3 regions of the Diaphorobacter sp. ED-3 genome follow, and region 1 is predicted to be linked to each of the others. Evidence: riboswitches for the same ligand, from Rfam matches in the RefSeq annotation. Region 1 holds a riboswitch; each other region holds the start of a gene.
The links. Region 1 has a riboswitch for glycine ahead of gcvT (glycine cleavage system aminomethyltransferase GcvT). Riboswitches for the same ligand answer to the same signal wherever they lie in the genome.

Region 1 (9,759 bases):
CTGTCCAGCGTGACCATGACCAGCACCGTGTCGCCCAGCCCTAGCGCCAGCGGGTTCAGGCGCACGGTATAGCCTTCGATCACGCCGGCCTCCTCCATCTTCTTGATGCGGCCCCAGCACGGCGAGGGGCTCAGGCCGACGGCGGCGCCAATCTCTTGCAGGCTGGCGCGTGCATTGCCTTGCAGGACGGAGAGAATTTTTCTGTCTAGGCGATCCATGTGCTGCATTATTCGTGAAACCTAGATACCACAGAAAATTTTTCTTCAATGTAGGTTTTTATAGAGAAATTCAGCAAATTCATCCACAACCCGCGGCGCATACTTCTTTTCCATCAAGGCGCTCTTACCGGGGCGCACGACATTGACGAGACCCCGCCCGGTTACCGCTGGGCGGGGACTTGGCAAGACGGGCCAAGGCGGCCTTCTCAAGTCCCCGCGCAAACCCCTATGACCTGCGTCATGTTGCATTGCCATAATTTTTCGGCAGCACCCGCAGATTCACAGGAGACAACATGCAGCTGACCAAACTTGCGCTGGGCCTGGGCTTGGCACTGGGCATGGCCGCAACGGCCTTGGCACAAACCACAATGCGCATCAGCATCTCGACGGCGCAGAACTCCCACCAGGGCGTCGCCATCGACACGTTTGCCAAGGAGGTCGAAAAGCGCACCGGCGGGCGCTACAAGGTGCAGACCTTCTACAACGGCGCGCTGGGCGGCGAGCGCGAATCCATCGAAGCGGTGCAGTTGGGCACGCAGGAGTTGGCCTTCAGCTCCACCGGTCCCGTGCCCAACTTCGTGCCCGAGACCAAGATCCTGGACGTGCCCTTCCTGTTCCGTGACAAGGCCCACGCCCGCGCCGTGCTCGACGGCCCGATCGGCCAGGACCTGCTGACCAAGTTCGATGCCAAGGGCTTCAAGGCGCTGGCCTGGGCGGAGAATGGCTTTCGCCACATGACCAACAGCAAGCGCGACGTGAAGACGCCCGAGGACTTGAAGGGCCTGAAGATGCGCACCATGGAGAACCCGGTGCACATCGCCGCGTACAAGGGTTTCGGCATCATCACCACGCCCATGGCCTTCCCCGAGGTGTTCACAGCCCTGCAGCAGGGCACGGTGGACGGCCAGGAAAACCCCCTGCCCGTCATCATCTCGGCCAAGTTCGACCAGGTACAAAAACACCTCTCGCTGACGGGTCACGTGTACTCGCCCTGCATCTTCGTGATGAACAAGGCGGTGTTCGACAAGCTCTCACCCGCGGACAAGCAGGCCTTCATCGACGCCGCCAAGGAGGGCACCAAGGCCAACCGCGCTCGCGTGGACGAGGACGACGCCAAGGGCGTGGCCGACCTGCGCGCCAAGGGCATGACGGTGATCGACGATCTGGACAAGTCCAAGTTTGTCGCCGCGCTCGCGCCCGTGAACGCGCAGTTCGAGAAAGAGTTCGGCAAGGCCAACCTCGACAAGATCCGCAACTACAAGTGACGCTCACTTTTCAGTAGCTGCTACCGCCCGTGGATCATGTGCCACGGGCGTTTTTATTCATATTTTCGTGAGTGCGCATGAAAACCTTCTTCCTCTCCTGCGAGCGCTGGAGCACCGCCGTCGCCATGTGGGGCGCCTGCGCCATGCTGGCGCTGGCCTCGGCGCTCGGCATGTTCCAGATCCTGATGCGTTTCGTTTTCGAAGAGCCGGCCGAGTGGACCGAGGTGCTGATCCGCTTCAGCCTGATCTGGATGGTGTTTCTGGCGATTCCCATGGCATTCCGGCAGGGCGCCATGGTCAGCGTCGACGTGCTCTACCGCTGGAGCCCGCGCCCGCTGCGCCGCGTGCTGGACTGGGTGGTGTGCCTGGCAGCGCTGGCGCTCATCGCCGTGATCATCTGGTGGGGGTGGGACTACGCGCGCCGCGGCGGCGTGCAGTCGATGGCAGGGCTGGAGTCGGTTTCGATGTTCTGGGCCTATCTGGCCATGCCCGTGGGTGGGCTGTTCAGCATCCTCGGCATCGTGGGCAATCTGATCGACCCGCAGCGCCATGAACTGGAGACTGCCCAATGAGCGCCGCGCAGAGCCGCCTCAAGCAAGCGAGCGGCCCCCTCGGGGGGCGGCGGGTACATGAAATGACGCGCGTTGGGGCCCTATGACCACGGTCATGATCTCCACCATGGTGCTGTGCTTCGCGCTCACCATCTCCGTGGCCGTCTCCATCGGGCTGGCCTCCATCCTGGGCATCCAGGTGGCGAACGCCAACATGCTGATCTCCGTGAAGGAGATGTTCGCCTCCATCAACAAGTTTCCGCTCGCAGCCATTCCGTTCTTCATCCTGGCGGGCAACCTCATGGAGACCGGCGGCATCTCGCGACGGCTCGTGGAGTTTGCCAAGAGCATCGTGGGCGGCGTGCAGGGCGGCCTGCCCATGACCTGCGTGCTCACCTGCATGATCTTCGCGGCCGTCTCAGGGTCATCGGTGGCGACCACGTTCGCCATCGGCGCCATCCTGATTCCTGCGCTCATCAAGCATGGCTACCCCACCAGCTACGCGGCCGCGCTGCAGGCCACCAGTGCCGAGCTGGGTGTGATCATCCCTCCATCCATCCCCATGATCCTGTACGGTGTGGCGGCCGAGGTGTCGATTGGTGAGCTGTTCATTGCCGGCTTCGGCCCCGGCATCCTCATCAGCGGTGCGCTGATGCTGTTCGTCTGGGTGTATTGCAAGTACAAGGGCTGGGGCAAGCATGACGGCGACGGGCGCATGCCCTTCGGCCGCGCGCTGCTGCAGGCGGGCTGGGCACTGCTGATGCCAGTCATCATCCTGGGCGGCATCTACGGCGGCGTGTTCACGCCCACCGAGGCCTCTGCCGTGGCCGTGTTCTACGCGCTGGTGGTGGGCATGCTGATCTACCGCGAGATCCGCGTCGCGGACCTGTTCGCCATCCTGCGCAAGTCGGCCATCTCGTCGGCGGTGATCATGTTCATCATTGCCAATGCGGGCCTGTTTGCCTTCCTCATCACGCGCGCTGGCGTGCCGGACGCCATCGGCCGCTGGCTGCAGGAGGTGCTGCAGTCGCCCGCGCTGTTCCTGCTGGGCGTGAATGCCGCGCTGTTCGTGATCGGCATGTTCATCGAGACCAGCGCCGCCATCATCGTGCTGGCGCCGATCCTGGCGCCGGTGGCCCAGCACTTCGGCGTGGACCCGGTGCACTTCGGGCTGATCATGGTGGTGAACCTGGCGCTCGGCATGATCACGCCGCCCTTTGGCGTGAACCTGTTCGCGGCATGCACGGTGGCGCGCATCTCCCTGGATCGCATCGTCGCCCACCTGTTGCCGTTCGTGGGCGTGGTCCTGCTGTGCCTCCTGGTCATCACCTACGTGCCATCGCTTTCACTGGCCCTGCGTGATCTCGTGTACGCAAAATAGATAGAATCCGTCCCGTCAGGAGAGAGTCCGCGCCCCCCAGGGCCGGGCCGCCGAAGGCGCAGGCAGCAGCCGAACGCTCAGGCAAAAGGACTGGCGACACGCCCGCAGGGATGCGGGTGTTTCCCTTGCTGGAGAGAGGCCGCAGCAGCATGCGGCCCACCGAAGGAGCAAGCCCCGCGACATGCCATGCAGGCGGGGTGAATCTCTCAGGTAAAGCGGACAGCGGGGCAAATCGGCGATCGAGAGATCGCTCCACCATTTGCCTTCGCCCATTGCCATGTCCGCCATGTCCGACCTGCTCACCACTCCCCTCAACGCCCTGCACATCGAACTGGGCGCCCGCATGGTGCCCTTCGCCGGCTACTCCATGCCCGTGCAATACCCCATGGGCCTGATGGCCGAGCACCACCACACGCGCACGGCGGCCGGCCTGTTTGACGTGTCGCACATGGGGCAGCTCAAGCTGGTCGGCCCTGACGCCGCAGCAGCATTCGAGACGCTGATGCCCGTGGACGTGGTCGACCTGCCCGTGGGCAAGCAGCGCTACGGCCTGCTCCTCAATGACGAGGGCGGCATCATCGACGACCTCATGTTCTTCCGCATGGCTCAGGGCGAACTCTTCGTGATCGTCAACGGCGCCTGCAAGGTGGGCGACATTGCCCACATCCAGGAGCGCATCGGCCAACGCTGCCAGGTGATTCCCATGCCCGACCAGGCCCTGCTCGCGCTGCAGGGCCCACAGGCGGCTGCGGTGCTCGCGCGTCTGGCACCAGGCGTGGACAAACTGGTGTTCATGACCGGCGGGCATTTCGACATCGCCGGGGCGCAGTGCTTCGTGACGCGCAGCGGCTACACCGGAGAGGACGGCTTCGAGATCTCGGTGCCCGCCACGCAGGCCGAGGCCCTGGCGCGCACGCTGCTGGCCCAGCCCGAGGTCAAGCCCATCGGCCTGGGCGCACGCAATTCGCTGCGCCTGGAAGCCGGCTTGTGCCTATATGGCAACGACATCGACACCACCACCACCCCACCCGAAGCCGGCCTGAACTGGGCCATCCAGAAGGTGCGCCGTACAGGCGGCGCGCGCGCTGGCGGTTTTCCCGGTGCCGACAAGATGCTGGCCCAGATCGACAGCCCGGCCACCCTCACGCGCAAGCGCGTGGGCCTGGTGGCGCTGGAGCGCGTGCCCGTGCGTGAGCACACCGAGTTGCAAAACGAGTCGGGCGAGCGCATCGGCGAAGTCACCAGCGGCCTGCTGGCCCCCACTGCCGACAAGCCCATCGCCCTGGCCTACGTAATGCCCGCCCATGCCGCCCCCGGCACCCGTGTGAACGCCATGGTGCGCGGCAAGGCCGTGCCCATGGAAGTGGCTGCCACGCCCTTTGTTCCCACACGCTACTACCGCGGCTGAATTCACCACGGCGAACTGCCACCGCGCCCAGGTCAGCCCGGCTACAGTGCGGGCTGACCACTCTCAAACCTTTTCCTTCCACCTCTTCTTCCCGGAGCCCCTCATGAGCATCCAGTTTTCCAAAGACCATGAATGGATCAACGCAGCCGACCCGGCCGCGGCCGTCGTCGGCATCACCGTCCACGCGCAGGATGCGTTGGGCGATGTGGTGTTCGTGGACCTGCCCGCGGTGGGCACCACCTTTGCCCAGGGCGACGTGGCCGGTGTGGTCGAGTCCGTCAAGGCCGCTGCCGATGTCTACATGCCCGTGTCCGGCGAAATCGTCGAGGTCAACGAGGCCTTGCGCGCCGACCCGTCCCTGGCCAACTCCGACCCGCTGGGCGCCGGCTGGTTCTTCAAGGTCAAGCTCAGCGACGCCGGCCAGCTCGCCGGCCTGATGGACGAAACGGCCTATACCGCCTTCGCCCAGAACGCCTGATGCACCCGCGGCGCCGTGCACACGGCGCCGCCGCACCGCCCCATCGCTCTTGAGACTGGTCCCTCGCCATGCAGATGCCCTCCCCCCTGCCCCTGGCGGCGCTTGAAAACGCCGCTGAATTCCTGCCCCGCCACATTGGCATCGACGCCGCCGACGAAGCACACATGCTGTCGGTGATCGGCGAGGCCTCGCGCCGAGCGCTCATTGATTCCATCGTGCCGCGCTCCATTGCGCGCCAGCGCCCCATGGACCTGCCCGCGCCGGCCACCGAGGCCGCAGCGCTGGCTGAACTCCAGGCCATTGCGTCGAAGAACCGCATCCTCAAGAGCTTCATCGGCCAGGGCTACTACGGCACGCACACGCCGGGCGTCATCCTGCGCAACGTACTGGAAAACCCTGCCTGGTACACGGCCTACACGCCCTACCAGGCCGAGATCTCCCAGGGCCGCATGGAGGCGCTGCTCAACTTCCAGACCATGGTGTGCGACCTCACGGCCATGCCCATCGCCAACGCCTCCATGCTCGACGAGGCCACCGCTGCCGCCGAGGCCATGACGCTGGCCAAGCGCTCGGTCAAGTCCAAGAGCGACGTCTTCATCGTGGCAGGCGATGCGCACCCGCAGACCATCGAAGTCATCCAGACCCGCGCCGCCCCCATCGGCATCACCGTGGTGGTGGCCAATTCCCAGGAGGAATGGCAGGCGGCCCTGGCCGGCGACTTCTTCGCCGCCCTCATCCAGTACCCTGCCAGCAGCGGCTGGGTGCAGGACTGGCAGGCCGACGTGGACGCCATCCACGCCAAGCAGGCCGCCGCCATCTTCGCTACCGACCTGCTGGCGCTCACGCTGCTCAAGGCCCCCGGCGAGTGGGACGCCGACATCGTGGTGGGCTCCACCCAGCGCTTTGGCATGCCCATGGGCGCCGGCGGACCGCACGCCGCCTTCATGGCCTGCCGCGACGAATTCAAGCGCAGTCTGCCCGGCCGCCTGGTGGGCGTGAGCGTGGACGTGCACGGCAAGCCTGCCTACCGCCTGGCGCTGCAAACGCGGGAGCAGCACATCCGCCGCGAAAAGGCCACGAGCAACATCTGCACGGCCCAGGTGCTGCCGGCCGTGATCGCCAGCATGTACGCCGTGTACCACGGCCCCGAGGGCCTCACGCGCATCGCCCGCCGCGTGGCGCGCTTCACCGCCATCCTGAGCCGCGGCCTGGCGCAGCTGGGGTTCACCAGCCGCCACCATGGCTCGGCCTTCGACACACTCAGCCTGCACACCAAGGATGCTACGGATTCAATAGCTGCTCGCGCAGTCCAGATGGGCGCAAACCTGCGAAAAGCCTGGAATGAATACCTGTGCATCTCGCTGGACGAGACCACCACCCGCGCCGATATCGAGCTGCTGTGGAAGATCTTTGCGCGGGACGGCCAGCAACTGCCCACTATCGAGGCGATGGACGCGGCCGGCGCACCGGCGCTGTTCCCGGATGCTCTGGCGCGCACCAGCCGCTTCATGGCGCACCCGGTGTTCAACACCCACCATTCCGAAACCGGCATGCTGCGCTACATCCGCCAGCTGTCCGACAAGGACCTGGCGCTGGACCGCACCATGATCCCGCTGGGCTCGTGCACCATGAAGCTCAACGCCACCAGCGAGATGATCCCCATCACCTGGCCCGAGTTCGCCCAAGTGCACCCGTTCGCCCCGGCCGACCAGCTCGAAGGCTACCGCCTGCTCGACGAGCAACTGCGCGCCTGGCTGTGCCAGGCCACGGGCTACGCCGGCATCAGCCTGCAGCCCAACGCAGGCAGCCAGGGCGAATACGCCGGCCTGCTGGCCATCAAGGCCTACCACGCGGCGCAGGGGCACGCCCACCGCAACATCTGCCTGATCCCCAGTAGCGCGCACGGCACCAACCCCGCCAGCGCCCAAATGGTGGGCATGCAGGTCGTGGTGACCAAGTGCGACGAGAACGGCAACGTGGACATGGCGGACCTGCAAGCCCAATGCGAGAAGCACAGTGCCAACCTCGCCTGCGTGATGATCACCTACCCCAGCACGCATGGCGTGTTCGAGACCCAGGTGAAGGCCTTGTGCGAGCTGGTGCACAGCCACGGCGGGCGCGTGTATGTGGACGGCGCCAACATGAACGCCCTGGTCGGCGTGGCCGCGCCGGGCGAGTTCGGCGGCGACGTGAGCCACCTGAACCTGCACAAGACCTTCTGCATCCCCCACGGCGGCGGCGGCCCCGGCGTGGGCCCGGTGTGCGTGGTGGAGGACCTCGTGCCCTACCTGCCCGGCCATGCCACGGGCGGCATTGCTTCCAAAACAGGAGCTGTCAGCGCAGCTCCCTTGGGCAATGCAGCCGTTTTACCCATCAGCTGGATGTACATCCGCATGATGGGCGCCGACGGTCTGCAGGCCGCGACCGAGACAGCGATCTTGAGCGCCAACTACATCAGCGCGCGCCTGAAGGACCACTATCCCACGCTGTACGCTTCCGCCAACGGCCATGTGGCGCACGAGTGCATCCTGGACCTGCGCCAGTTGAAGGACACCAGCGGCGTGATGGCCGAGGACGTGGCCAAACGCCTGATCGACTACGGCTTTCACGCACCCACGCTGTCGTTCCCTGTGCCCAACACGCTGATGGTGGAGCCCACCGAGAGCGAGACGCTGTTCGAGCTGGACCGCTTCATCGACGCGATGATCGCCATCCGGCGCGAGATCCGCCAGATCGAGGCCGGCACCTGGCCGCAGGACGACAACCCCCTCAAGAACGCGCCCCACACGGCCGAGTGCCTGCTGGTAGCCGACTGGCAGCACCCCTACCCGCGCGATGCGGCAGCCTATCCCGTTGCCGCCCTGCGCCAGAACAAGTACTGGAGCCCCGTGGGCCGTGTGGACAACGTCTACGGCGACCGCAACCTGTTCTGCAGCTGTGTTCCGGTGAGCGAACTGGGCTGACGGCCTGCTCCGCTCAGGCATTCACAACGGCCCTACCATCGGGCCTTTGTTGCTTCTGAACGTTTGACCCATGCGCCCCCCTCTCGCACTGCTTGCATCGCTTGCCCTCGCCTCCGCAGCCCAGGCGCAGGCCCCTGCCGTCACCACCGGCAGCGGCCTGGTCTATGAGTCGCTCAAGGACGGCAGCGGTGGATCACCCAAGGCCACCGACACCGTCAAGGTGCACTACCGCGGCACCTTCCCCGACGGCAAGGAGTTCGACAGCTCATACAAGCGCGGCGAGCCGACCGAGTTCCCGTTGAACCGCGTCATCCCCTGCTGGACCGAAGGCGTACAGCGCATGAAGCCGGGCGGTAAGGCCAAGCTCACCTGCCCGCCGGCGATTGCGTATGGCGCGCGCGGCGCGGGCGGCGTGATTCCGCCCAACGCCACGCTGAATTTCGAGATCGAGCTGCTGTCGGTGCGCCGCTGAACGAGGCAGCGGCACCGGCCTGTGGGGCACTAGGCAGACGCGTACACTGGCAGGCCTGCGGATTGCCCGATTCCCATGAGCCGCCCCGACCTGTCCCTGCTATTTCCCGCCGCGGAGCCTGCCTCGTCACCCCCTGAGCAGCCGGAGCGCCGCGGCCCTCAACGGGCCAGCGGCGACGTGGCCGAGCTGATTGCGCAGCTGCGCGCCTCACAGGCCGAGCTGGAGGCGCAAAACCAGGTGCTGCGCTACAGCCAGGCCGCGGCCGAAAGCGCTTCCGAGCGATTCGAGGCCCTGTTTTCCAGCGTGCCGCTGTCGCTCATGGTGGTGGACGAGCATGACATGGTGGTCCAGGCCAACTCCATGGCACAGCGCTCGTTCCAACCGCGCGAGACGGACCGCCCCCTGACGGCACTGATGCCCTTCGTGAGCGACAGCCACGCGCCGCGTGTACGCGAGGCTTTCGACCAGGCGCGGGCCATGGGCACGGCAGAGGCCACGGAGGTTGTGTTCCACATCAGCGAGGGCCGCCACATCACTGGCGACTTGCACATCGCGCGCATCGAGTCGCGCTCCGAGCAGGACGCGCCGCTCACGCAGTTTCTGTGCGCCGTGATCGACCAAGGGCCGCTGCTGGCCGAACGCCAGGCCCTACAGCGCAGCGCACAGGAGCTGCAGGAGCGCAACGTGCAACTGCACACCAGCGAGCGCCGGCTGGAAGCGGTGATCAACTCCGCGCTCGACGCGATCATCTGCGTGGACCAGCACGAGCGCATCACCGTGTTCAACCCTACTGCAGCGATGCTGTTCCAGTGCGCCACCAGCGACGCGCTGGGCAGCCCGTTGAGCCGTTTTCTGCCCGAGGCCCAGCAGGTGCTGGCGTTCGCGCAACTGACCACGCAGGCGGCGCTGGGGGAGATGACGGCGCTCACGGCATCGGGCCGCGAGCTGGCGGTGGAGATCAGCGTGTCGTTCGAGCGCCATGCGGAAGGCGAGACCACCACCGTGTTTGCCCGCGACCTTACG
Region 2 (9,759 bases), 2.0 Mb from region 1:
TAAGGAAGGAATCTCAAACGCCATGGCTGTGCTCCGCAGGTCAGCAAAAGGGATTCAGCTTAGCGGCAAGCGGGGCGGGGGGATGACTTGTTGGTGACTGGGCGTAAAGGGCTGCCAACGATGAGGCCGCACTCACCCCGGCCGCGTCAATTCCTCCAGCCGCATCAGCCAAGCCCGGGCGTGCACCCCGCCATCGGCCACATCCCCACACATCTCCACCGACGCTTGCAGTTGCCCACACATCGCGGGCCGTTCGGGTTGCCCAAAAACTTTGCAGCGCATTTGTTCGTCAAGTTGCACGCAGGGCACGCCCGCTGGTTTGCCTTGGGGCATGGTGGGGATGAGCGAGGAGATGGATGACTCGCGCAGCTGGAATAAGGCGCGCACAACTTGATGCCCAGGGCCTTGCAGCCAGGGCTGGAAGACGCGTTCGCAGGAGACGTAGAAGTTGTTGCCGTCAATGAGGGCGAGCTTGGCCGCAGGAGTGAAGGCCATCTGTGTGCCAACAGGAGCAACACGGCCACCTGCGCCAACGACCACCAGGAGGTGGCCGTTGGCGTTCCCCGCTTGTCAGCGAGGCTGGGCTTTACAGGGCGACTGGCACGGCTGGGAAGTCGACGTCGGTGTCGGCAATGTGGTTGGTGTAGTTGGTCAACACGTTGAGGGCCACGTTGGCGGTGACTTCGATGACCAGGCCATGGTCCACACCCGCTGCTGCGGCATCGGCCAGATCGCTGTCGGCCAACACGCCACGCTGACGGACGATTTTGATGGCCAGCTCAACCAAGGCCTTGTCTTGTTCGCCTTCGGCGGTGCCGCTTCGGGCTGCGCGGATGGCTGCTTCCGACAAACCAGCACCTTTACCGATCAGGGTGTGTGCAGACAAGCAGTACTGGCAAGCGTTGGTTTGGCCCACGGCCAATGCGATCAACTCGCGCTGGGCGGCGCTCAAGCGGCCTTTGCTCAGTGCGTCGGAGAAAGCCAGGTAGCCGTTCAGGGCGGCTGGAGCCTGGGCGAAGGTGGCAAACAGGTTGGGTACCATGCCGAGCTTGGCCTTGACGCCGTTGAGGGTGGCTTGGGTGGTGGCGTCGGCTTGGGCAAGTGATACAGGTGCGATACGTGTCATGGTGAAACTCTCGTTTTGAATGGCTGTGCGACATGCACCAGTGAATTGTGCGATACGTATAATCACTGAAAGTACAAGAAAGCATACCCAAAGTATCAAGCGCCGCCATGGACCGACTTTCACCTTTGTTTGCCCGCTCGGTGCCCAGCGCACGCGTGTTCTATTCGGGCAACCTGTGCCAGATCTCCGCCTTTGAGGCCGAAGCTCATGTGGGCCATGTGCATTTGATGCGCAGGGGCACCATGAGCGTGATCGACCGGCATGGGCGCGCCAGCAGGGTTGAAGAGCCCAGTTTGTTGTTTTTCCCGCAGAGTTCTGCCCACCGGCTGGTGCCCGATAGCGCCGACGGTGTTGACCTGGTGTGTGCGTCTGTCGATCTGGGCGACGAGGCCCGAGGCGCGCTGATCTCTGCCATGCCCGAGGTGCTGGTGATTCCGCTGAACCAGTCGTCCAGTCTTTCACCCGCGTTGGACCTGTTGTTCCAGGAAGCCTTTGACGAAAAGTGTGGTCGGCAAGCTGCGCTGGACCTGTTGATGGAATACCTGCTCATCTTGTTGCTGCGCCACCTGCTTGACATTTCATCGGTCACCACCGGCATCCTGGCGGCGCTGGGCGACCCACGTTTGTCCAAAGCGGTCACGTCCATGCACGACCGGCCCGGCCATGCATGGACGCTGGAATCGTTGGCCGAAACCGCAGGCATGTCGCGCGCACGCTTTGCCAATCACTTTCGAGAGGTGTCGGGCCTGACCGCGCTCGACTACCTCACGGCCTGGCGCATCACAGTAGTCAAGGGTTTGCTCAAACGAGGCAAGCCGCTCAAGTCCATTGCGCCCATGGTGGGTTACGCCAGCGCTGTAGCGCTTACCCGCGCTTTCACCCACCGCGTCGGCATGCCGCCACTTGCCTGGCTGCAAACGCACACCGATCAGGACTGAGGCTGCCCCATGCCAGTTGCCATGCGGGTTTGATGCATGCCTGCGGCCACGACGGACACACCGCAATGCTGCTGGCTGCGGCCGAACATATTGCAAAGTCCACCACGTTTGATGGCACGCTGAATTTGATCTTTCAGCCCGCTGAAGAAAGCTTGGGGGGGCGCGCAAGATGATTGAAGACGGCCTGTTTGACCGCTTCCCCTGCGACGCAATCTTTGCCATGCACAACCTGCCGGGCTTTCGGCCAGGTCAGTTGTTATTGCGCGAAGGCGCAACCATGGCGTCCAGCGAAAACATTCTGGTGCACATTGAAGGTAAAGGCGGCCATGGTGCCATGCCGCACCAGAGTGCTGACCCGGTCGTTGCGGGTTCGGCAATTGTCATGGCGCTACAAACCATCGTTTCACGCAACGTACCCCCACTGCACATGGCCGTGATCACGGTCGGCTCTTTTCAGTCGGGTGTGGTCAACAACGTCATCCCCCAAAACGCCACGTTAAAGCTTAGCGTACGGGCGCTGGATCGGGATGTGCGAGAGTTGTTGCGCAATCGCATTGTGGAGCTCGTTGAGTTACAGGCGAAAAGTTTTGGCGTGACCGCAAAAGTCGAGTTTTTGCCCGGTTACCCGGTGCTGGTCAATACCCCTATTGAGACGGGAATAGCCCGCGAAGTGGCGGTGGCGTTGGTAGGCGCAGATAACGTGGTGCTCCAAACTGAACCGCTCACCGCCAGTGAAGACTTCGCCTACATGCTCGACAAAGTGCCAGGCAGCTATCTATTCATCGGGAATGGCGATGCAACTAACGGAGGTCACGGGGCCTGCATGGTGCACAACCCCAATTACGATTTTGAAGACCGCAACATACCTGTGGGTGCTGCGTTCTGGGTCGCGTTGACTGAGCGCTTTCTGGCGTAGTTTTTTTATGAAATTCAGATCGGGAGAGATCGCGTTAAATCGCGACGCCGAAGGAGCAACCACCCCGGAAACTCTCAGGCAAAAGGACCGGTTTGAATCGTTGATATCTCTGAAGAGTTGCTGGTCTTAGTCACCCGGCACACCGCAGGAGCAAGTGGTTGCATTGAACACGATGGACCACGAATCTCTCAGGTTCTAAACAGAGGGGGTGCACCAGCCATGCACAGGGCTTGTTGGTGCTCAACACTTTGACGTTTTTGAAAGCTCATTCACTATGAAAACAATCGCAGTTATTGGCGGCGGCATCACGGGCGTCACAACAGCTTATGCCTTGGCAAAACGCGGCTTTTCCGTTACCTTGTTTGAACGCCATCGCTATGCTGCGATGGAAACATCATTCGCAAACGGAGGGCAACTCTCTGCATCTAATGCAGAAGTTTGGACGCATTGGTCCACCATCCTCAAAGGGCTAAAGTGGATGCTCAAAAGTGATGCGCCGCTGCTGGTCAACCCAGCACCTACGTGGCACAAACTCTCCTGGTTTGCAGAGTTCATTGCTGCGATGCCCCATTACGAGCGCAACACGGTTGAGACAGCTCGCTTAGCAGTCGCAGCCCGCAAACACTTGTTTACTTGGGCGCAGGAAGAAGGCATTGATTTCGACCTGAAGAAGGAAGGCATCCTGCACATTTACCGTGACAAAAAAGGGTTCGACCATGCAGGCAAAGTGTCAGTCATGCTGGCCAAGGGGGGCCTACCTCGCTATGCCGTGACCCCAGCTGAAATGAAAGCCATCGAGCCGACATTGGCAGGCACCTACTACGGTGGCTACTTCACTGAGAGCGATTCCACGGGAGACATTCACAAATTCACCAATGGACTAGCAAATGCGGCATCACGACTCGGCGTGCACACGCTGTATGGTCAAGATGTGACGTCGATTCAAAGCGATGGCCAACAAGCTGTCATCACCGTGACACAACAAGACGCCACCCCAAGCCTGCATACCTTTGATAGCGTGGTGGTGTGTGCAGGAGTGGGCAGCCGTGACTTTGCAGCTCAGCTAGGCGATCGCGTGAACATCTACCCCGTCAAAGGCTACTCCATCACCGTCAACTTGAACGATGAAGAAAGTCAATTGGGTGCCCCCACCGTGAGCTTACTGGATGACGAAACCAAGTTGGTCACCAGCCGCTTAGGCCTCAACCGTTTCCGCGTTGCAGGCACTGCCGAATTCAATGGCGTGAACCGTGACATTCGCGCAGACCGCATCCGCCCATTGATTGAATGGGTGGAACAATGTTTTCCCCGCGTTAACACACGCTCTGTAGTGCCTTGGGCAGGCTTGCGCCCTATGATGCCCAACATGATGCCTCGGGTGGGTCAAGGTAGAACTCCCAATGTTTTTTACAACACCGGGCATGGGCACTTGGGTTGGACGTTATCAGCCGTGACAGCTGAGCTGGTGTCAGACACCATCGTCAAAGCTGCAGCAAAGAAATCAGGATATTCAATGAACTTGCATGCAGTTGCTGCTGGCAACATTTAGAGTTCAAAATAATAAGCAGTAGGGGTCTTGCGGCTCTCTACTGCTTTTTTTCTTAACTTAGTTGGTGATTTTCTAAAAAATTAAACAACCTCATCATTGGTTATAGTTTTTTAACATTCAAGCCCGCCAAGCCGGCAGTTGCCAGTTGCGCCACAGTGCCAGTGCGCGAAGGCACACAGTAACAAATAAGCACCCCAGTAAGGCCATCCAGTCTGGAGCATCTAATGTCCAAAGGACCACGTAAGTCCAGCCACCAGCAAAAGAACACACCGCGTAGGGGCGGTGGTCTTTGAAAGCCGTGGGAATTTCATTGCAAACCATGTCACGCAGCACACCACCAAAAACACCCGTGATCAGGCCCATTAAGACGGCGACTACTGGCGGCATGAGTGACTGCAAGGCGAGGTGAACTCCCGTCGCAGTAAATAGTCCCAAGCCCAGCGCGTCGGGCCAGAGTATTGTTCTTTCAGTTACTTCAAAATGCCGCTGTCGCATGAAGACCATAGCAAATACGCACAAGGCCAATACGCCCCAAAGCATTTCGGTATGTTGCACCCAAAAAAACGGGCGTTGATCAAGCAGCAAGTCGCGCAAGGTGCCACCTCCAAAAGCTGCCAGAAAAGCCACAACACAAATGCCCACCGCATCGAGCTTTTTACCCGCAGCTTTCATCAGTCCAGACAACGCAAATGCAGCGGTCGCTAACAACTCGACTATCAAATGTAGGGTGTCCCCCCATGATTGAAGTAAATACATTGAAAATTTATGTCACCAATTTAAAGTTTTCATAGCTAAAGCAAATTCAATCGCACTGTAAATTCCACGTTTTTAATTTTATAGGCTACTGGTCTACAACAGTTCGACTTTAAAAATTGAGCTCGAATAATTAGGGCTGTCACAGTTCGATGTCAGTGCATGGTCTCAAAAAAATTTTTTTGATTCGCGCACTAAGCAAAGCGTCTAAGGATGTCCTGAACAACTCGGATTAGTAAGTGCTACCGGTCCGTTTTTTTAGATGGCGCAATTGCAGCCGTTTTGCTCGCGTCTTCGCGCCATTTCTCACGCCATTTCTGGTCATTCGCGCCGCTTTTGCGGCCTCTGGCCTGTTTGCAGACGCACTCATCCCTGCGCCGCCAGCAGTTGGTGGCGCACCATCCACAGGTTCGATAGTGCAAACAGCGTCTTGAGCTGCAACGTGTTCTTCTTGAGCCCCCGGTAACGCACCTTGGTATAGCCAAACTGTCGTTTGATCACCCTGAAGGGGTGTTCCACCTTGGCCCGGATGCTGGCCTTGATCTTCTCCACTTGGTCTATGAGCGCATCAACGGGGTTGTTCTCTTTGTCCAGCTCTTTGCGTTTGCCTGGGCGCATCGCCACATGCCAAGTGACGTCTTTGCTGGCATCGGGGCGCTTGTGTGCGCCTTGGTAGCCCGCATCCCCAAAGACGTCTGTCTCCTGACCATGGAGCAAACTGTTGCCTTCCACCACATCAGACACGTTGCCCGAGGTGCCGATGACGGTGTGCACCAGCCCAGAGTCCGCGTCCACGCCGATATGGGCCTTCATGCCAAAGTGCCACTCGTTGCCCTTTTGGCTGGAGTGCATCTCTGGATCGCGCTTTCTGCCCTTGTTCTTGGTGGAACTCGGTGCTGCAATCAAGGTGGCATCCACGGCTGTTCCGGCCTTGAGCAGCAAGCCCTGGGCTGCCAGCAGATCATTGACGGTGGCCAGAATCTGATCGGCCAGCTTATGTTTCTCCAGCCGATGGCGAAACCTCAGGATGGTGCTCTCATCCGGTATTCGTCCATGGGCATCGAGCTGGGCAAACTCTCGGTAGATCGGGGTGTCAAAGAAGGCTTCTTCCATCGCCAGATCTGACAGGGTGAACCACTGTTGCATGCAGTGGATGCGCAGCATGGTCTCCAGTGCAAAGGGTGGGCGACCGTTCTTGCCTTCGGGGTAATACGGCGTGATGAGCTCGACCAACGCAGCCCAGGGAACCACCAGATCCATCTGGGCAAGAAGCTCCTGCTTGCGGGTCTTCTTGGTACTCAGGCTCAGATCAAGGCTGCTTTGCTTCATGGCCGTGAGATTGCCATCGCCTGCTGACTCCTACCAAACATCGGGGGAAGTTTTGCAGGATTTCCCTAACTTTTCCCCTGCTTGTTTAAAGCGCCAATTGCAAAATCTACTCCTGCGCTGGAAATTGACCTGCTTATTCAACTCCAATAAGTTGATCAACTCAATGCTGAACCGTCCAGAATCTGGACGCCCCTCCCATGTAGCTTTGAACTTCCACAGGTTTTAGTTCGCTTGCTATTCGTAACGTGTAACGTTTGGGAAGTAAGATGGCTCACAAACGTAGCAAAAGTGCACTAAACCTTGGAAAAGTTGCGAAACACAACTTTTGACCCAATTACACGAAATATTACACGTTTATCAAAAACACCAATAAGTCATTGATTCATATGGGATTTTGACGAGCCTGTTTTTCTGTTAATCAGAGGTTCTCTGGTTAAAACTTAGCTCATTATTTAGACCAATTTTTCTCAGTCATTGCACGTTTTATTACACGGTCGATGACCAAAAGCAAGCTGCATAAATCGATCTGTACAAAGTGCTACTCACTCCAACTCATACTATAGAAATTGTCTACCGTTATGGGGTAACGCCAGCCATCGGGGGCCTTAAGAGTGAAGTCCGGAGCAGCCAGCCAAAATCACAGATTGGGGTATCTAGAAGCATGGTTTTTGTTCATTTAGCACACACGTTTCAAGTGGTACTTGGAGGTGCCAGTTTGTCTTGAGTTTTGAGGTCAAAGTCCGTTGCATCGTGACGTTCGTGTAGTTGATCTGAAAGCTTGCCCCAAGTACGGTTGACCTTTCGACCACGCTGGACGGCAGGGCGTTGAAGAACTTCATTAGCCCATCGCCTTAAATTCTTGTAGCTCTCAACTTGCAGAAACTCTCCCGCGCCATAGGCCTCACCCAACACTAAGTTGCCATACCAGGGGTCTCCTCGTTTTCAGTGCAATAAGTGACGGTACGAAAAGCTAGCACTGGCGCGGAGGTGGTGTTGGTAGATCGTTGATTTCATTGACTTTCCTGTTCACTTTCAAATCTGCGATTCGTGGCGTCAAACCGTGGTCGGTTTCATCCATTGGTGCCAGTTATCGATGCATTTGGCCGCGAAGGCAGGATTTGGTCAGCATAGCGGTCAACCGGGAAGCGAAACACACCCCGCAAGTTGATGCTCTCCAGCCTGGTGGGCGCAATCTTCCCGATCAGTTCCGGTGGAATGACCTGGCGGCGGTTCGACCAGCGATCCAGGACCGCCTGCATCTGTGAGGTATTCCACGCCATCACGATGTTGGCCATCAGGCTCAACGCATCGGCCACAGCCTGCATTTCATCGACACGTTTGGCCTGCGCCGGGCTGATCCGGCCGGTATAAATGGCGCGCTTGAGGGCGTTAACAGCCTCGCCCCGATTGAGCACCCGGCGCAACTCGTTCCTGAAAGCGTCCTTGACAAAGTAGTCAGCCAAAAACGCCGTACGCAGCAACCGCCCCAATTGCACGCCAGCCTCATAGATTGGATCGCCCTGGGCGGCAGAACCGAACCGCGCAAGAGCTGCCACCGCACTGGCATGTCCGCTCATGACCGAGGCTGCCAGGTGCACCAGACTATCCCAATGCTTTTCGATCAAAGCGACGTCGACATTGGCTTCGCACACCGCAGCGATTTCTGCGGGCACTTTGGTGCCGCGTGGCACAAAGAGGTGGCGCTGTTTGAGTTCCTTCAACCGCGGGCAAAGATCAAAACCAAGCAAACGGGCATGTGACATGGCAAAGTCGGTGTAGCCATGGGTATCCACAGCAAGCTGGCTGGTCTCCAGCTTTTCTTGGCGGATGACACCTTCAATGGCCACGCCCGCCTGGCGCTCATTGAGCACAAAGGGCTGCGCATGGAAGATGCCCCACCGGTCTTTTACATGGGAGTAGATTCCAATGGAAGGTGTGTTGCGCCGAGGATCAAGCCGGGCTTGCCACACCCGTTTGGTGGTCTCCATGCTCATCATGTCAGAAGATGCCAAATCGGACCGCCCCCAGGTGGCGGCAATCGGGTGTCGCTGCATGAATTCCAGCACAGCCTGGCAGGCCTGGCTCAGACGCCGTTCGTCCCGCGCCCAGCGCATGGCCTGGCGAATGCTGGTGGCAGACAATTGCGGAATCATGCGCGCGCATTCGACCGCAGTCAGACTGGTGCCGTGGGCCATGATGCCGGCATAGACCATCAGCAGCTCGTCGGTAGAGCGCGGCTCACGTCCGAGCATGATCCAGCTAAAGCGCACCTGGGCGTCAACGGCCAGAATCACTTCCGGCAATTGAACCTCACCGATGCGGTGATCCAAAGCCGCGCGCAGCTTGGTCACTTCTGGGTCTTCGTCCTCTGCGGGCAATGGCGACAAATGGAGTTCATCATCCACGCGCAGTACGCCACTGCGGGCTGCAGCGGCCACCGCATCGACACCGGCAGTTACTCTGGCCAGCAAAGGCTTCAAGAAAGTGGCAGCCTTGCTGGGTAACGATAGACGGGCATAGTGTTTCTTGGACTCTGCCTGCCAACGCTCGTCCGTGAAGAACAAGCGCGCACGACCCCGAAAGCTCAGGCTGTGCTCAATCCAGACCGAGCCATTGCGCACCGCGCGGCGCAGGGCAAACAGGGTGGCCACCTCCAACGCCTGAAACGCCCGTTCCCGGTCTGGGCTGGAGATCGAAACCTGCCAGATCATTCCCAGACTTGGTGCCACCACTTCAACTGGCAGCTTTCTGGATCCTTTGAGATATAAAGCTTGCAGCTTGGCAAGGTACTCGATGGCAGGATGCTCGCCGGTGGCCTGCCAGGGCAGCTTTGCAATGGCGACGAGCAACGACCGCACGGGGCGAATTCCATCAATCAATCCCTCGCGGACCAGGGAGGCCCTGCTCGGTGGTTTGCGTTTCTGGGTTTCGGTGATCAAGGCTTCAAGACGGGCACGCAACTCAGCATCTGGCACCGCACCTTGCGCGCTCAAGGCAACAAGTTCGCCGAGCAGCGTTTTGTACATTGCGGCCCAATTGACGGTAGCGGGGACATCGGCGGCAGCCTGACGCCACAGATCGGCGATCCGGCGCTGCACCATAAGGATCAACTGGTCTGTGGTGGTGAACAGGCAATACCGAAGAAAGC
Region 3 (9,759 bases), 1.3 Mb from region 1:
GCGCTGCCCGCCGGCGGCGAGGGCGACGGCGTGCTGCACGGCGGCCTGTCGGGCGTGGCCTTTGATGCGCAGGTGGAACTGGTCTCGCGCGTCACGCAGGGCTGCCAGCCCATCGGCGCGCAGGCGGTCATCACCGCCGCGCAGGACAACGTGGTGCTGGAGCTGGACGGCGAGCCCGCGCTGGACGTGCTGCTGGACACGCTGGGCGTGACGCTGCAGGGCGACGCCCAGGCCGCGCTGCGCGCCGTGCGCGCCACGCTGGCAGGGCTGGAGGACGCGGACGCACCGCAGCGCCAGCGCACGGGCCACTTTGGCGCCGACACGCGCGTGCGCCACATCGTCGGGCTGGACGCGACGCGCAGCGGCGTGGCGCTGGGTGACCATGTCGAGGTGGGCATGCGCCTGGCCTTCTGCCAGCGCAACGTCGGCGCGGCCCGTGCCGACCTGATGCGCATCTGCGCCGAGATCCGTGAGGAGCTATCGCCCCAGCTCGAAGAGGCGCAGGCGCTGCCCGCCGCAGGCAGCGCGCCGCATGCCGAGCCGACGGGCGGCCGGCGCATTTGCGGTGCGCTGTATGTGAGTTGCTCGGGCCGCGGCGGGCCGCACTTCGGTGGGCCCAGCGCCGAGCTGCAGATCGTGCGCCATGCGCTGGGCGACGTGCCCCTGGCGGGCTTCTTCGCCGGCGGCGAAATCGCCGCGCACCGGCTCTATGGCTACACGGGCGTGCTGACGGTGTTCGTCGCGCCGGACGGGGCTTTATAAGCCTTTTTGGCCTCTAGCGCCCGTCCACCAAGCGCAAGCAGCTATGCAATGCATAGCGCCGTGGCGCTTGCTCAAACGCCGATGACGGCGGGGCGGGGCGCCGCAGCAGGGCGCGGCAGGCCGCAGAACGCGAAGTCCAGCTCCGGCTCCAGCCCGCTCACGATGCGCGCGATGGACTTGCCCGAGCCGCAGGCGTGGGTCCAGCCCAGCGTGCCGTGGCCGGTGTTCAGGAACAGGTTGCCGTAGCGCGTCTTGCCGATCAGCGGCACGTTGCTCGGCGTGGCGGGGCGCAGGCCGCTCCAGAACTGCGCCTGGCTCGCATCGCCCGCGCCGGGAAAGAGCTGCTCCACGCGCCGCACGATGGCTTCGCAGCGCACGGCGTTCAGTGCGCGCTCGTAGCCGTTGAGCTCGGCCGTCCCCGCGATGCGCAGCCGGTCGCCCTGCGCGCTGGTGTAGCGCGAGAAGACCAGCTTGTACTCGTCGTCCGTCAGGCTCACCTGGTAGGCGGCGGCCGTGTCGCGCACCGGCAGCGTCACCGAATAGCCCTTGGCCGGGTAGATCGGCAGGCGCAGGCCCAGGGGCTGGGCCAGCAGCGGGCTGAATGCGCCCAGCGCCAGCACGTAGGCGTCGCCGCGCAAGCGCTCGTAGCCGCCGGCCTCGTTGGTGACCTCCACATGGTCGATGGCGCCGCCCGCCGGGTGCAGCGCGGTGATGTGGCAACCCAGGCGGAATTGCACGCCCGCGGCCTGGGCCACGCCGGCCAGCGCGCGCGTGAACAGGTGGGCGTCACCGGACTCGTCCTCCGCCGTGTAGGTGGCGCCCGCCAGCTGCGGGCGGACGTGGGCCAGGGCCGGCTCGATGCGCACGGCCTCGTCGGCATCCACCACGCGGCGGTGGCAGCCCAGCGCACGCATCTGCTCGGCGGGCGCCAGCGCGGCGTCGAACTCCTGGGCGCTGGTGTAGAAGTGCAGGATGCCCTGCGTGCGCTGGTCGTACTGCAGGCCCGTGTCGGTGCGCAGTTGCTGCAGCGTGCTGCGGCTGTAGCTGCCCAGGCTCACGATCTGCTCGATGTTGTGGCGCGTGCGCGCGGGCGTGCATTCGCGCAGGAATTGCAGGCCCCAAAGCCACTGGCGCATGTCCGCGCGCAGGCGAAACAACAGCGGCGCATCCTCTTTGCCCAGCCACTGCAGCACCTTGAGCGGCGCGCCGGGGTTGGCCCAGGGCTCGGCGTGGCTGACCGAGATCTGGCCGCCGTTGGCGAAGCTGGTTTCCGCACCGGGCACAGCCTGCCGGTCGATGACGGTGACCTCGTGGCCGAGTTGCTGGAGGAAGTACGCAGAGGTGGTGCCGACGACGCCGGCGCCGAGAACGATCACGCGCATGGTTTACAAGCCTTTTTCAAGGTTTGCGCAGGCAGGGCGCGCGCGAGCAGCTATTGAATGAATAGCGAACAGCGGGCACGACATGGCCTGGCTGCCGCTCCCCCTGTCCTTGGTACCTGAGAGATTCATGCCGCGCGGGACCGTGCGCGGCACTTGCTCCTTCGGTGCGCCACGGCGGGCGTGGCGGCTCTCCAGACGGCTGTGTGGGTGTGCAGTACGGAACCTGAGCGTGTATGGGAGTTTGCGCCTTCGGTGAAACGGCATGCAGCCGTTTGCTCTCCTGCGCCGGCCATCGTAGCGGCGCGGGCGCGGCGTCCCCAGCGGGCTAACCCTCAGACCATGAACACGCTCTCAGGGCGGGGCGCTGCGTGCATGCTCAGGGGTAGACCGCTTCGCCCAGGTTGAGCATGAGGCGGTTGGCCCAGGCGAACAGCGCGGCGGCGTGCACCGTGTCCAGGATTTCCAGGTTGCTCAGGCCCGCGGCGCGCAGCGGCGCGATGTGCTGCGGCCCGAATGCACCGGGCGCGCGCGTGAGCGCGGCGCTGGCCTGCGCCAGGGCGCGTTCGCGGGCGTTGGTGCCGGCGCTGTCGGGGTCGGCGAAGATCTGCGCGATCACGTCGTTGCGCTTGGCCAGCTGCTCGAAGCGCTGCGCATGCACCGACGCGCAGTACACGCAGCCGTTGATGCGCGAGACCACGGTGGTGGCCACCTCGCGCTCTGCGCGCGGCAGGCCGCCAGGCGCGTACATGATGGCGTTGAACGCCTCCGAGCGCTCGGCGAGCACGCGGGGCTGGTGCGCCAGCACGAGGTAGAAGTCCGACGTGCGTGCCTTGGGGTGGCTGGCGTCCAGCACGGCGTTCTGCTCGGCGCTGGCGGTTGCGGGGTCCACCACGGGCAGCCAGGCCTTCCAGTCCAGCGTCTCGCTGGTGTAGCCGGCCAGGCGCAGCGGCTCGCCGGGCGGGGGCAGGTTGGCGGGGTGCACGAAGGGCGCTTCTGGCGTGGCGGGTGCGACCGGCGCGGCTGCGGTGCCCGCGGGGCCGAGGGTGGCCAGCGCCGCCACGCCGGCCACCAACCGCGCCTGGTAGGCCACGAAGCCGATGAGCTGCGCGAGCAGCACCACGTCCGGCGTGGCGAGGCCCGCCTGGGGCAGGGCGAGCAGGGCCGCGCGGTCGGCCGCGGCGGGCTGCGTGGCCAGCAGCTGCGTGAAATGCGTGATGGCTTGCCAGCGCGCATCCGCCAGCGGGGCTGGCAGGCCGGCCAGGCGCGCGCCGTAATGGTCGGCCAGCGTTGCCACGCCGCTGGCGGCCGCCACGGCCTGGGCCACGGACAGGCGCTCGGCCAGCGCCAGGCCCCCGGGCAGTGCGGGCGCGAGCAGCAGGTCTTCGCAGGCCTGGGTGGCGGTGATGGCCTTGGCGCGCTGTTGGCGCGCGGCCTGGGCATGGGGGGCATGGCCCAGGCGGGCGAGTTGGTCGATGGTGTCGGTCATGGCGAAGGCAGGATGCGTTGGGAGGTGTCGGCGGGCGTCCATTCGTCGCCGAGCAGTTCGGGCTCGGCATAGGCCTGCAGCGCGGCGAAGTGGTGCTCCACGTCCTCGCGGTACAGCAGGCCGGCGATGCCGCTGGCCAGGCGCCGTGCGCCGTCGCTGATGGCGGGGATGTCGCCCGACACCGTGCCGTGTGACAGCGCCGCCGGGTAGCAGAAGCAGTGGATGCGGTCCAGGCCAGGGCAGGCGCCGGCGGCTTTCTCGCGGAATTCGAACACCGGGCCGAGGTCGGGCGAGTCGGACAGTTCGCGGTCTTCATCGCCGGCGGGCGGCTGGTAGCGCTCGCCCCAGGTGCGCACATGGCGCGCAAACGGCGCGAACTCGGGCTTTTGTGCCCAGTCGATCACGAAGCCTGTGGCGAGGACCAGGAAGTCGAACGCAAACGTGCCCTTGGCCGTCGCCACGTGCAGCGCGTCGCCCACCTGCGTGACGCCCTGCACCGCGCAACCGAAGTGGAAGAACGCATGGGCGTGCCGCGACACGCGCAGCGTGCTGCCGTGCGGCGGCGGCACCTGCTGCACGTTGATGTAATGGCGGATGCGCCACTTCCATGCGTCGGGCAGGTCGTGGTGCCCCTGCGTGAGGCCGGGCACGCCCGAGCCCTTGGACTTGTTCACCGTGGGCATCACCGCGCGGCGCGCGATCAGGTCCACGCTGGCGGCGCCGCATTCCAGCGCCGTGCCGGCGCTGTCCATGGCGGACGAGCCCATGCCGATCACGCCCACGCGCTTGCCCTTGAGCGTGGCGTAGTCCAGCACATCGGACGAATGCGCCCACAGGCCGCCCTGTGCGGCGTGGCGCACGCCGTGCATGAAGGCAGGGATCTGCGGGCCGCCCAGGCCGTCGCGGCCCGTGGCCAGCACCACGCGGCGCGCCAGCCAGGTGGCGTGGCCGGCGGGGGCCTGCACGTCCACCGCCACCAGGCCTTCGGCGCGTGGGTGCACGGCGGTGACGGTGTGTTCATTGCGCACGTCGGCCTGCGTCACGCGGCGGTACCAGCGCAGGTAGTCCATCCACTGCAGGCGCGGGATCTTGTCGAGCGCGGCCCAGGCCTCGCGGCCCCACTGGGCCTCGAACCAGGCGCGGAAGGTGAGCGAGGGCACGCCGAGCGCGGGGCCGGTGAGCTCCTTGGGCGAGCGCAGCGTGTCCATGCGCGCCGTGGTGGCCCAGGGGCCCTCGTAGTCGGCGGGCGCGCGGTCCAGCAGCACGGCGGCAATGCCCTGCTGCGCCAGCGCCATGCTGGCCGCCAGGCCGGCCTGGCCGGCACCGATGATGAGCACGTCGGTGACGGGCTGCCCTTCATGGGCGCGTGGCGGCAGCCATGCGCGGGCACGCCAGTTGAGGGTGAGCAGGTCGTGCCGCAGGCGGTCTTCGAGGGCGGCCAGGCCGGCCGCCCCCAGGGGAAGCGAAAGAGACATGGAGGGCGTCGAAGAAAGCGTGGAGGGCGAAATCAGTCGATGCTGATTTTGGCGTCCTTCACCACTTGCGCCCACTTCGCGCGGTCCTTGTGGACCGTCTGGCGGAACTGCTCGGGCGTTTCGATGCGCACCGTGTTGCCCTGCGACTCGAAGCGCTGGCGCACGTCGGGCTGCTCCAGCACCTCGCGCAAGGCGGTGTTCAGCTTCTGGACCACGGCTGGGTCGGTGCCCTTGGGCGCGAAGATGCCGAACCAGATCGAGCTGTCAAAGCCCTTGGTGCCGGGCAGGCCGCTGGCGCCGATGGGCGGCACCTCCTTCACGGCCGCCACGGGCTTGGCCGTGGTTACCCCCAGCAGGCGCACCTTGCCGGCCTTGTAGTGCGGCAGCACGGTCTGCACCTGGTTCATGATGCAGCAGGTCTCTCCGCGCAGCACGGAGGTGATGGCCTCGGGCCCACCTTTGTAGGGCACGTGCACCATGTTCAGGCCCAGGCGCGCATTCAGCTCGGCAAAGGCCATGTGCGTGCCCGTGCCGTTGCCGGTGGATGCGAAGTTGTACTTGCCCGGGTTGGCGCGCACGGTCTCGACGAACTCCTTGAGGTTCTTGGCGTCGATCACCGCGGGGTTGATGGTGAGCACGTTGGACACGTCGATCAGCGGGGCGACGGGCACGAAGTCGGCCTCCACGTCGAACGGCAGGTTCTTGTAAAGCGCGGCATTGCTGCCGTGCGTGGCGGCCGTGCCGAAGGCCAGGGTGTAGCCGTCGGCCTTGGCCCGGGCCACGTACTCACTGGCGATGTTGCCGGCCGCGCCGGACTTGTAGTCGATGACCACGGGCTGGCCGAGTTTCTGGCCCAGCGGCTCCTGCACCGCGCGCGCCACCACGTCCACGCCCGATCCGGCCGGAAAGCCCATGATCAGGGTGACGGGCTGCTTGGGCCAGTCCGTGGCCTGGGCGAGGGCGGATGTGACGGTCAGCAGCGTGGCCAGGGCGGCGGTGGCGTGGCGCAGGAGAGGCATGGCGAATTTCCTTGTGATGGGTCAGTGCAAGGCGGCGCCCTATCGTGTAGGCACAGCCGAAACACGCCCATTGTGGAGAAATTCACATGCAACGCGCTATATGCATATGGACGGCCCGTCGCCGTCCCGGGCCATGCTGGGCGCGGACGACCGGCGCTCGGCCGTTCATCTCCGGTAGGGGTTGTCGGGCCGGCGGTCGTGGCGGTTGGGCACGCCGTCGCCATCGCGGTCCCAGCCGCCGCGCACGAAGCGCCATTGGTCACCGCGCTGCACCCAACGCGGCTGGCGGTAATGGTGGCCGTGGCGCACCTGCATCCACTGGCCGGGCACCCACACATGGCGGTGGCCGCGCCATTCCCAGTGGCCCTGCGACCAGACCATGCCGCGGCGCGGTGCAGGCACGCGCTCGTAGCGTGGAGGCGGTGGCGCGTGGTATTGCACCGCATAGGCGGGCGGTGCCGAGTAGTGGGGCGTGCCGGCCTGGATCACGACGGTGGCGTTGGTGGCCGCATGCGCGGCGCCTGCCAATGACAGCAGGGCGACGAGGCTGCCGGCTGCGGCAAGGGTGGTGGTGCGGACCATGGCGTTCTCCTGTGTTGTGGGATGCGGCGCGGGGCGCTGCGGGAGACTCCATGCTGCGGGCCGCATGTCAACGTTTCGGGCGCGTTGTTGCATCCCCGGCAAAGGTTTGTGAGCAGGTGTGACGGCGGCCTTTCGGCGGGCAGGACACAGGTGCTGGTAGGGCTGAAGCCCTTGTCAGAGAAGCGGAACAAGCTCCTTTTTCAATAGTGAGAGAGGCGCGACCAGTGCGTGGCGAGGCGCCGCGGTGCTTGGCGCACCGCCCGCCACGCCACGATTGCTTGCATGTACCGTGGGATTGACCCCTCTGGGGCCGCCCCCCAAGATCAAATACCGCACACGGCTTGGAGAACTGGGGGGCTTGCATGGACACACCCAACTGGGCCCTGGTGGCCAATGGCTCGATGGCGCGCCTGCTGGAGCTTGACCCTGCGGCAGCCACGCACTGGACGGAAAGGCAATGCCTGACGCATCCGGCCGCCCGCCTGCATGGCAGTGCGGCGGGGCATGAGCCGCCCGGACATTCGATCGCAGGACGCAGCGGTCTGGCGCCGCGCAGCGAGGCCGCCGCGCAGGAGCGGCGCACCTTCGCGCGCGAGGTGGCCCACGCGCTGCGCGAGGCCGTGTTCGCGTCCAATCCCTTCCTGGGCGAGCTGATGGAACAGCTGGATGGTGTCACCCATCAGCGGCTGGTGGCCAGCCATGCAGAGGATCTGACGCACCTGAGCTTGCAGGAGTTGGCGCGGCATTTGCAGGCAGAACGCGGCGGCTGACACGGCCCCGGTGTGAGGACCGACCATGCGCGCCATGGTGCTGGACGGACCCGGCCAGCCGCTGCGGCTGGCGGAGTTGCCATGCCCCGTCCCGCAGGCAGGCCAGTTGCTGCTGGCGGTGCAAGCCTGCGGCGTGTGCCGCACGGATCTCCATCTGCGTGACGGCGAGCTGCCGGACGCGGTGTGGCCCCTTGTGCCGGGGCATGAGATCGTGGCCCGTGTCGCCGGCCTGGGGCCGGGCGTGCGGGGCTGGCGGCAGGGACCGCGGGTAGGCGTTCCTTGGCTGGGGTGGACCTGTGGGCACTGCCGGTTCTGCTCCAGTGGGCGCGAGAACCTGTGCGTGCAGGCGTGTGGGGGCGACGGATGGTCCAGTGTGGGCACCGCGAAGGGGGAAGTCAATGGCAGGCCGACTGCGTCGGGTTTTGGGTGTTTTAAGGCGCTGGCACCCGTCCATCAAGCGCCATAAGCTATTAATATAGGAGCATCACGGCCTTGCGGTGCGGCGCATCTGGGCAAAGGCCTCGAACTCCCAGCTGCGCATGGCCAGCAGCAGGGTGTAGCCCTCGCGCTCACGCTCGGGCAGGCGCTGGTCGGCCAGGTGCTGCTGCGCGAAATCCTGCGCCACGCGTTGCAGCCGCTCGGTGAAGGCCGGCGCCAGGCTGCGTGCGATGGAGCCGTGCACCAGCAGCACGCCCTCGCCCGGCGCCTCGAAGCCGCCGTTGAAGTAGTCCAGCAGTGCATGGTCGCGGAAGTAGTGCATCACCGGCCCGTGCGGGCGCCAGCGGAAGGTCTTGGCAAGCTTCAGGCGGTAGCGGTTGAGCGGGCGCAACTCGATGATGCCGATGCGGTCGAGCTGCGCCAGGTACTGGATGCCCTCGGCCTCGCTCAGCCGGTAGGTGGTGGTGATCTGCTCCAGGGTCCACTGGCTCAGCACGCAGATCGCCATCAGCAGCAGCTTCTTGTCGGCCACCACGGCCTTTTCCTGCTCCTGCGTCAGCTCGCTCAGCAGCGGCTGGCTGTCGGCCACGCGCCGCGCCAGGTCGGCAAAGTCCAGCCGCAGCACGCGGCAGATGGCGTCGATGCGCGACAGCGGCATGTCGCCCTTGGCCAGCATGCGCTTGACGCTGGACTCGGCCATGCCCAGCGCCTGTGCCAGGCCGGCATAGGTCATCTGGGCGGACTTGAGTTCCTTCTTCAGGGCGATGACGAGGTCGGCGGTGGTGCTCATGGGGCGTGGAACGTAAAAAGTATCGAATGGCGATACCCTAAGTGTGATCCAAGCCACAAAGGCCCACAAGCGGCTGGCCTGCGCGGGCTTTGTGCGCACAATGCGCGGCACCTTCACACCCCGCACACCGCATATGAGCGCGCAGCACCCCGTGACCTTGTCGCCCACCGCCCAGCCTGCCGAGGCGGCGCACCCCAACCAGTTCGCGCTGCTGCGCCAGCGCCGCTTCGCGCCGTTCTTCTGGACGCAGTTCGCCGGCGCGGCCAACGACAACCTGTTCAAGTTCGCCTTCACGGTGATGGTGACCTACCAGCTCAGCGTGTCGTGGATGCCGCCGGCGCTGGCGGGACTGGTGATCGGCGCGCTGTTCATCCTGCCGTTCCTGCTGTTCTCGGCCACGGCGGGGCAGCTCACGGACAAGTACGAGAAGACGCGCATCATCCGCTTCGTGAAGAACCTGGAGATCGCCATCATGCTGGTGGCGGGCGGGGGCTTCGTGGCCGGCAGCGCGGCCATCCTGCTGGGCTGCGTGTTCCTGATGGGGCTGCATTCCACGCTGTTCGGCCCCGTGAAGTTCGCCTACCTGCCGCAGGCCTTGAACGAGCGCGAGCTGACGGGCGGCAACGGCATGGTGGAGATGGGCACCTTCGTCGCCATCCTGCTGGGCAACGTCGCGGGCGGCCTGCTGGTGGCGCTGCCGGGCATCGGCCACACCACGGTGGCGTTGGCCTGTCTGGCGCTGGCTTTGCTGGGCCGCCTGGTGGCGCAGTTCATTCCGCCGGCCCCGGCCACCGACCCGGGCCTGACGGTGAACTGGAACCCGGTCAGCGAGACGTGGCGCAACCTGAAGCTGGCGCACGGCAACACCGTGGTGTTCCGCTCGCTGCTGGGCATCTCGTGGATGTGGTTCTTCGGCGCGGTGTTCCTGTCGCAGTTCCCCAGCTTCGCCAAGGACGTGCTGCATGGCAACGAACAGGTGGCGTCGCTGCTGCTGGTGGTGTTCTCGGTGGGCATCGGCATCGGCTCGCTGCTGTGCGAGGTGCTCTCGCGCCGGC

Region 2: another riboswitch for glycine. It lies ahead of PCQ86_RS02295 (D-amino acid dehydrogenase); the one in region 1 lies ahead of gcvT (glycine cleavage system aminomethyltransferase GcvT).
Region 3: another riboswitch for glycine. It lies ahead of PCQ86_RS18160 (D-amino acid dehydrogenase); the one in region 1 lies ahead of gcvT (glycine cleavage system aminomethyltransferase GcvT).

What each region holds. Positions count from the first base shown of each region.
Region 1 is NZ_CP115182.1:2,478,730-2,488,488, forward strand. Features, by position in the region: gene PCQ86_RS12135 (Lrp/AsnC family transcriptional regulator) at 1-218, opposite strand, end outside; gene PCQ86_RS12140 (TRAP transporter substrate-binding protein) at 512-1,483, shown strand; gene PCQ86_RS12145 (TRAP transporter small permease) at 1,561-2,055, shown strand; gene PCQ86_RS12150 (TRAP transporter large permease) at 2,138-3,415, shown strand; glycine riboswitch at 3,422-3,514, shown strand; glycine riboswitch at 3,534-3,648, shown strand; gene gcvT (glycine cleavage system aminomethyltransferase GcvT) at 3,693-4,823, shown strand; gene gcvH (glycine cleavage system protein GcvH) at 4,927-5,301, shown strand; gene gcvP (aminomethyl-transferring glycine dehydrogenase) at 5,370-8,264, shown strand; gene PCQ86_RS12170 (FKBP-type peptidyl-prolyl cis-trans isomerase) at 8,335-8,736, shown strand; gene PCQ86_RS12175 (PAS domain-containing hybrid sensor histidine kinase/response regulator) at 8,812-9,759, shown strand, end outside.
Region 2 is NZ_CP115182.1:465,111-474,869, reverse strand. Features, by position in the region: partial or broken gene PCQ86_RS02320 (class II aldolase) at 1-24, opposite strand, end outside; gene PCQ86_RS02315 (hypothetical protein) at 133-387, opposite strand; gene PCQ86_RS02310 (carboxymuconolactone decarboxylase family protein) at 587-1,126, opposite strand; gene PCQ86_RS02305 (AraC family transcriptional regulator) at 1,234-2,064, shown strand; partial or broken gene PCQ86_RS02300 (amidohydrolase) at 2,067-2,980, shown strand; glycine riboswitch at 2,991-3,080, shown strand; glycine riboswitch at 3,081-3,193, shown strand; gene PCQ86_RS02295 (D-amino acid dehydrogenase) at 3,255-4,529, shown strand; gene PCQ86_RS02290 (trimeric intracellular cation channel family protein) at 4,647-5,285, opposite strand; gene PCQ86_RS02285 (IS5 family transposase) at 5,649-6,611, opposite strand; gene PCQ86_RS02275 (Tn3 family transposase) at 7,682-9,759, opposite strand, start outside.
Region 3 is NZ_CP115182.1:3,755,190-3,764,948, reverse strand. Features, by position in the region: gene PCQ86_RS18165 (FIST signal transduction protein) at 1-762, shown strand, start outside; gene PCQ86_RS18160 (D-amino acid dehydrogenase) at 834-2,144, opposite strand; glycine riboswitch at 2,238-2,349, opposite strand; gene PCQ86_RS18155 (CMD domain-containing protein) at 2,521-3,630, opposite strand; gene PCQ86_RS18150 (NAD(P)-binding domain-containing protein) at 3,627-5,105, opposite strand; gene PCQ86_RS18145 (Bug family tripartite tricarboxylate transporter substrate binding protein) at 5,138-6,124, opposite strand; gene PCQ86_RS18140 (YXWGXW repeat-containing protein) at 6,290-6,706, opposite strand; gene PCQ86_RS18135 (host attachment protein) at 7,069-7,476, shown strand; partial or broken gene PCQ86_RS18130 (alcohol dehydrogenase catalytic domain-containing protein) at 7,502-7,855, shown strand; gene PCQ86_RS18125 (helix-turn-helix domain-containing protein) at 7,961-8,704, opposite strand; gene PCQ86_RS18120 (MFS transporter) at 8,838-9,759, shown strand, end outside.